2 linked regions of the Acidicapsa acidisoli genome follow. Each later gene encodes a partner of the first gene's protein in a complex. Links are inferred from orthologs where the notes say so. Each region holds a gene or a part of one and is shown on either strand. Other genes may lie near its edges.

Region 1 (3,184 bases):
GAGCGCGAGGTGTACGAAGCGGTGCTTGCGGCGCAGGAAGCTGCCGTGGCTGCTGTGTCTGCGGGAGTGGAATGCGGCGAGGTGGATGAGGCTGCGCGAGGGGTCTTGCGTGTGGCCGACATGGCCGAGGCGTTCAGCCATTCGACCGGGCACGGCGTTGGGCTGGAGATTCATGAGGGCCCGCGGATTGGCGCGGGGCAGAAAGACAAGCTGGCGCCGGGCATGGTGATTACGATTGAGCCCGGGGCCTATTTTGCAGGAGAGTTTGGCGTTCGCATTGAAGACATGGTGGCGGTGACGAGGACGGGTGGGAATGTGCTCACGAAGTCCCCGAAGGCGCTGATTGAGCTTTAAAGCCAGGGACAGAAATCAAGGATCAGGAAAGACGGAAGCCGATCCTTCGCTGCGCTCAGGATGACAACACTTTTTGAGTTGGAATGAGTTGGAGAGCAAGAGCCAAGTATGAAACCAGACGGTTTGGAAGAGTTAAAAGAACTGATTGCTTTTTTGAAAGAGAACGAGATCGCCGAATTTGATCTGGATCGGGGCGATTTCAAGGTGAGATTGAAGTTTGCTTCGGCGGTTGTGCCGCCTGCGGCTCCTGCATCGGGTCTGGATCTGGTTTCTTTGGCGAGGCTAATGGGATTGTCCCAGCCGGGCGCGGCAGCGCCGGCGATGGCCGTAGCGCCGCTGGCTGTTGATCCCGCGTCTGCTCCGTCTGCTGGTGCTGCGCCTTCAGCGCCTGCGGTAGAGGCCGAGAGCCTGCACATTATCAAATCGCCGATCGTCGGCACGTTCTACGAATCGCCTTCACCCGGCTCGTCGGCCTTCGTTTCCAACGGCGACCGCATTGAAAAAGGCCAAGTCGTCTGCATCGTGGAAGCGATGAAGCTGATGAACGAGATTGAAGCCGACGCCAGCGGCGAAATCGTCAAGCGCCTTGTCACCAACGGCCAGCCCGTCGAGTACGGCCAACCTCTCTTTGCCATTCGAGTATCGTAATTTGCCCATGTTGAGGAAAGTTCTGATTGCCAATCGCGGCGAAATTGCGCTGCGCGTCATTAGTGCCTGCAAGGAACTGGGCATTCGCACGGTTGCCGTGTACAGCGAGGCGGATCGCAATTCGCTGCATGTGCGGTTTGCAGATGAAGCCATCTGCATCGGGCCACCACGACCGGGAGACAGCTATCTCAATGTGCCGGCAGTGATTTCGGCGGCTGAGATCGCCAACGTGGACGCGATTCATCCCGGCTATGGACTGCTGAGCGAGAATGCGAATTTCGCCGAGGTGTGCCGGGTGTCGAACATCAAGTTCATCGGACCTCCGCCGGAAGTGACTCGCTTGATGGGCGAGAAGGAAAAGGCGCGGCAGGCGATGAAGAAGGCCAAGGTGCCGATTCTGCCGGGTTCGGATGGGGTGGTTGCCGATGCCGAGGATGCGCTGAAGTGGGCTGCAGAAGTCGGCTATCCGGTGATTCTGAAAGCCAAGGCTGGCGGCGGCGGACGCGGCATGCGGATCGTTCGAAGCGCCGAGGAGTTGCCGAATCTTTATCACGCTGCATCGACTGAGGCTGCGAACGCTTTCGGCAACGGCGAGCTGTACATGGAGAAGTTCATCGAACGGCCGCGGCATATCGAGTTTCAGATACTGGCCGATGAGCACGGCAATGTCGAAGTGCTTTTTGAGCGCGAGTGCTCGATTCAGCGGCGGCATCAGAAGCTGATCGAGGAAGCGCCATCGCTGAAGGTAACGCCGAAGATCCGCGAGCACCTGAGCAGCACGCTGAAGCGTTGCCTGACTGAAATTGGCTACCAGAATGCCGGGACGATCGAGTTCCTGATGGATGAGGACGGGTCGATCTATTTTATCGAGATGAACACGCGCATCCAGGTGGAGCATCCGGTAACGGAGGCGATTACGGGCATCGATCTGGTGAAGGCGCAGTTGCGCATTGCTTCCGGCGAACGGCTGGATGAGATTCTGCCGAAGAAGGTCGAGATTCGGGGCCATGCCATTGAGTGCCGCATCAACGCGGAGCATCCACGCAAGTTCACTCCTTCGGCGGGGAAGATTACGGTCTTCAATCTGCCGGGCGGGAATGGAGTGCGTGTGGATACGGCGCAGTACGCGGAGGGGGTTGTGCCACCGTATTACGACTCGCTGATCGCCAAACTGATTGTGCATGGCAAGGACCGCGAAGAGGCGATTGCGCGCATGGAACGGGCGCTGGGGATGTTTGTGGTGGAGGGGATCGAGACTTCGATTCCGCTGCACCAGGAGATCTTTGCCGATCCGGACTTTCGCGCGGGGGATTTTGATACGAAGTTCATGGAGCGATTCCTGGCGAAGCGTTCCTGAGCCGGCGGCGATTTGTTCGCAAATAATTCCTCTTTGTTTCGCTTTTTATTCGTATTGTCACGCAACTTCCCGTATGCTTATTCCGCAACGATTGGAGGTTGCTTATGGACATTCAAAAGGAACTGATCGCCGAATTCGATCGTGAAGTGGCATTGACCCGCAGAGTGCTGGATGCTATTCCGGAAGATGCGGATTTCAGCTGGAAACCGCATCCGAAGTCCTTTACGCTGGGACGTTTGGCGGGGCATGTGGCAGAGACTCCCTGTGAGTGGGCGATTTCCACGCTGACCACGGACAAACTTGAGTGGAAGCCGAGCGAAGACTGGAAGCCGTACATTCCTGCGAACAAGGCCGCTCTACTGGAGCGCTTCGACAAGGAATCGGCTGAGGCGAAAGCGGCACTGGGTGGGTTTGACCCGGCTAAGTGGGACGACAACTGGAAGATGGTGGCGGGCGATCAGACCTGGATTGACGACACACGCTATAACGTCTTTCGTAACTGGGTGCTGAACCACACGGTACATCACCGAGCACAGCTTGGCGTCGATCTGCGTTTGCTGGGCGCAAAAGTTCCCGGAGTGTACGGGCCTTCAGCGGATGAAATGTGAAGTAAGCAGGGATAGGAATCGGGGAGCAGAAGAGATTTCGTTTGGCTCGACGTATGTGACGTATGTTTTGATCCTTGAACTCTCGTTCTGGTCCCTGTTCTTCTCTTTTCTGTCGATTAGTCTTGATTCATGGGTTTCGTTTTTCCGAAGATTTATCCGATTCTGGATGTTTCTGTTTTTCCTGCCGTTGGCCGGGGGGAGTTTCTTGATCGGCTGG
Region 2 (3,159 bases), on another replicon or contig:
GAAGTACTCCTCTGGAACTCCGGTTCTTGGGTCCCTAAAGGGTTGGACGAAATAGGGGAGGGATTTGGACCGACTCTTTCACTCACTTCTCGGCATCCGTATGCCATCCCGAATTCATCCATTTCCCGTCCTTCATCACAAAAACCTCCGTAGCCCGCCCCGAATTCACGGACCGTTTCCCCTTCATCTCCGTTTCCACCTCGTAAGTCGTATAGAGAATCGCCACATTCCCATATCGCTGCTCCTCGGTATGCGGAAACGCCAGCCGCACCAGCTTCCCTCCGTCGGCATGAAACTTGGCCGCAGCCTCAAAGATCGCAGCCTGATGCTTCCATTCCTTCTCACCCGCGCTGATCACGATCGCATCCGCGGGAACCAGTCTTTTGAGCGTAGGCACATCATCTGCAAACCATGCGCGCCACACCGCCTCGCGCACCTCCTTCAGGTTCCCCTGGTCTATCACGCCCGCGGCATGAAGACCCGTGGCCATGGACATCAAAACGACAATCACGATAACCGCGCTAACCACAAGATTTGTGCGACGCATCTTCCCTCCAATGTTGTTTCGTTGCTGCAGGATCCATTCACAATTACCATCATGGCATCCGGCCCCGGCCGGCTCAACTCAATCCGATCGAATCACCGCGCCATGGAGCCCGTATGCCGTCACTTACCGAATCTATCTTCACCCGCTGGTCTGACATCCCCGTCGAGCCAATGAACCCGAAAATCGGCCGCCAGTTCGTCGTCGGCACCGGCACCATGCTCGCCCGCGTCCTTCTGGCCAAAGGCGCCCACGTCCCGCTGCACAGCCATCACAACGAACAGATCACCCATATCCTCGAAGGGGCGCTCAAGTTTCATCTCCACGAAGGCCCGAACGCCGCACCGCGAGAAGTCACTGTCTGCGCAGGCGACATCCTCTGCATCCCGCCCAACGTCCCCCACGAAGCCTTCGCCCTCGAAGACACCGTCGATCTCGACATCTTCAACCCCCCGCGTCAGGACTGGATCGACCGCGACGACGCCTACCTGCGCCAGCCCGACACCCCTAAGTAATGGGTCTAAGCCACACCGCTCCAAATTTCCACTGCATCAGCTAACCCGCTAACCCGCCAAAGCGCAAAGCGCGCCAACTCGCTAAAAGCACGGAAGCTCCATATACAATTGACCGGTATGGCTTGGTTCAAGCGCCCCAACCCGAATCCTTCACCAAACGACGGCGAGCCCAACGGCGACTCCAACGGAAACTCCAGTCAGGATTTCGCGGGATCGGCCTTCGCCCCGGTCTCCGATGATGGTTCGCCGGCCCGAGTCCGCACGGAAGGTCTCTGGGTCAAGTGCCCTGGCTGCCGGACCATCCTCTTCAAAGCCGAGCTTGAGGCCAACCTCCATGTCTGCGCCAAATGCGGCCATCACTTCAAAATCGGCGCACTCCAGCGCATCGAGCTTCTCCTCGAACCCGGCTACACCTTCGTCGACGGCAATCTGCGCTCCACCGACCCGCTGAACTTCACAGACATCAAGACATACAAATCGCGCCTGGCCTCAGCCCAGAAACAGACCGGTCTCAACGATGCAATCGTCACCGCTCTCGGAAAAATCGGCCACCACGACGTCGTCCTCAGCGCCATGGAATACGCCTTCATCGGCGGCAGCATGGGCGCCGTCGTCGGCGAACAGATAGCCCGGGCGATCGACCGCTCCCTTGCCACCCATCACCCGCTGATCATTGTCGCGGCATCCGGCGGCGCGCGCATGATGGAAGGCGTCGTGAGTCTCATGCAACTCGCCAAGATCGCCAGCGGCCTCGCCCAGCTCGACGAAGCTCGCATCCCATACATCTGCCTTCTCACCGACCCCACCACAGGCGGCATCACCGCCAGCTTCGCCATGCTCGGCGATCTCAACGTCGCCGAACCCGGCGCGCTCATCGGTTTCGCCGGTCCTCGCGTCATCGAGCAGACCATTCGCCAGAAGCTCCCGGAAGGCTTCCAGCGTTCAGAGTTCCTTCTCGAACACGGCTTCCTCGACGCCGTTGTCCCCCGCAGTGAACTCAAGTCCTATCTGGTCCGTGCATTGGACTTCATGGCCGTGCCCGCCTGACCCTGGTCCTGGTCCCGATCCAAAGTCCGACCTGAGGCCCTGTAAGGTTAGAATGGTCGCTGCAATCCTGCTTGCACAACGTTTGTAGTGACCATTTTTCTCTCAGGGAGCCTCGCATGAAAGCCGCACTCTTAGCCCTCTGCGCCGTGACGATCCTCTCGGCCGGAACCGTTCGCGCCCAATCCCCAACCCCGGAATCAGATCTCATCAATCCCGCCCGCCCGATCCCCACCGGCAAAGCCCCAGCCATGCAGGTCAAGCTCGTCAAAGACACCCCGGAAGAAAAGATCTACGCCATCGTCTTCCTCAAGGGCGACGAGGTCCTCAGCGGACTCACCGACTTCGCCATCAAGTACAAGGTTGGCGACGCCCACTTCACCGGTATCGGAGCCGTGAGCTCAGCCACCACCGCCTGGCTCGACCTCGAAAAGAAGATGTATCACCCGACCGTCACCAATCAACAGGTAGAAGTCCTGTCCCTGATCGGTGACATCGCCGCCTTCAACGGCAAGCCCGTCGCCCACATGCATGCAATCCTTGGCCGCCGCGACGGCACAACCGTAGGTGGTCACGTCTGGGAACTCAACGTCAATCCCACAGTGGAAGTCTTCCTCACCGCCAACACCACCGCCCTCGGCAAGCGACCCGACGCGGCCAGCGGCCTCAAACTGATCGATCCCAATCTATAACTTCAAAAAGCGAGTCGAAATAGGAGTTTTGACTCGCTGCAGCAACTGATTGCGCAATAGACCGGTTATCTAACTCGGTCAGTTCTGATCGTTAGTTTTCACCCTTCCTGCGCTTTTAGTGCTGCGACACAGGCAAGACACAATCGCCCGGCTGTTTAAATCTAACGCTACTTATTCTCATAGAATTAACAAAAAGATACAGGAAACCATAGTCGCTACTGGGATGTCATGAAACTGTAAATATCAAAGAAACAATCGGTTGCGCACCGCGATCCAAACGGCCATCCGCGTGCATTCATATCTTCCAGATTCCCAGCATTCCACGTCTGGTATTGCGCCAGCATTCTAGGTTTGAAGCGCATAA

Evidence for each region.
Region 2: the proteins of accC (region 1) and accD are in contact, whole or in part, in a solved structure (PDB 8UXZ), measured with the Escherichia coli proteins. The link is inferred for Acidicapsa acidisoli from one-to-one orthologs.

Annotation. Positions count from the first base shown.
Region 1 is NZ_JAGSYI010000002.1:537,036-540,219, reverse strand. The notes cover bases 324-3,184. They hold accC (acetyl-CoA carboxylase biotin carboxylase subunit), read left to right. Parts: upstream 324-1,009; coding sequence 1,010-2,359; downstream 2,360-3,184. Other genes in these bases: OHL23_RS12265 (thiamine phosphate synthase), read left to right, coding at 3,097-3,184; OHL23_RS12270 (DinB family protein), read left to right, coding at 2,464-2,967; accB (acetyl-CoA carboxylase biotin carboxyl carrier protein), read left to right, coding at 463-1,002; OHL23_RS12285 (M24 family metallopeptidase), read left to right, coding at 324-354. In the rest of the region: more of OHL23_RS12285, read left to right, coding at 1-323. UniProt on the Escherichia coli protein: This protein is a component of the acetyl coenzyme A carboxylase complex; first, biotin carboxylase catalyzes the carboxylation of the carrier protein and then the transcarboxylase transfers the carboxyl group to form malonyl-CoA.
Region 2 is NZ_JAGSYI010000001.1:1,342,808-1,345,966, forward strand. The notes cover bases 301-3,136. They hold accD (acetyl-CoA carboxylase, carboxyltransferase subunit beta), read left to right. Parts: upstream 301-1,167; coding sequence 1,168-2,106; downstream 2,107-3,136. Other genes in these bases: OHL23_RS05350 (nuclear transport factor 2 family protein), read right to left, coding at 301-547; OHL23_RS05355 (cupin domain-containing protein), read left to right, coding at 661-1,059; OHL23_RS05365 (PPC domain-containing DNA-binding protein), read left to right, coding at 2,223-2,795. In the rest of the region: more of OHL23_RS05350, read right to left, coding at 83-300.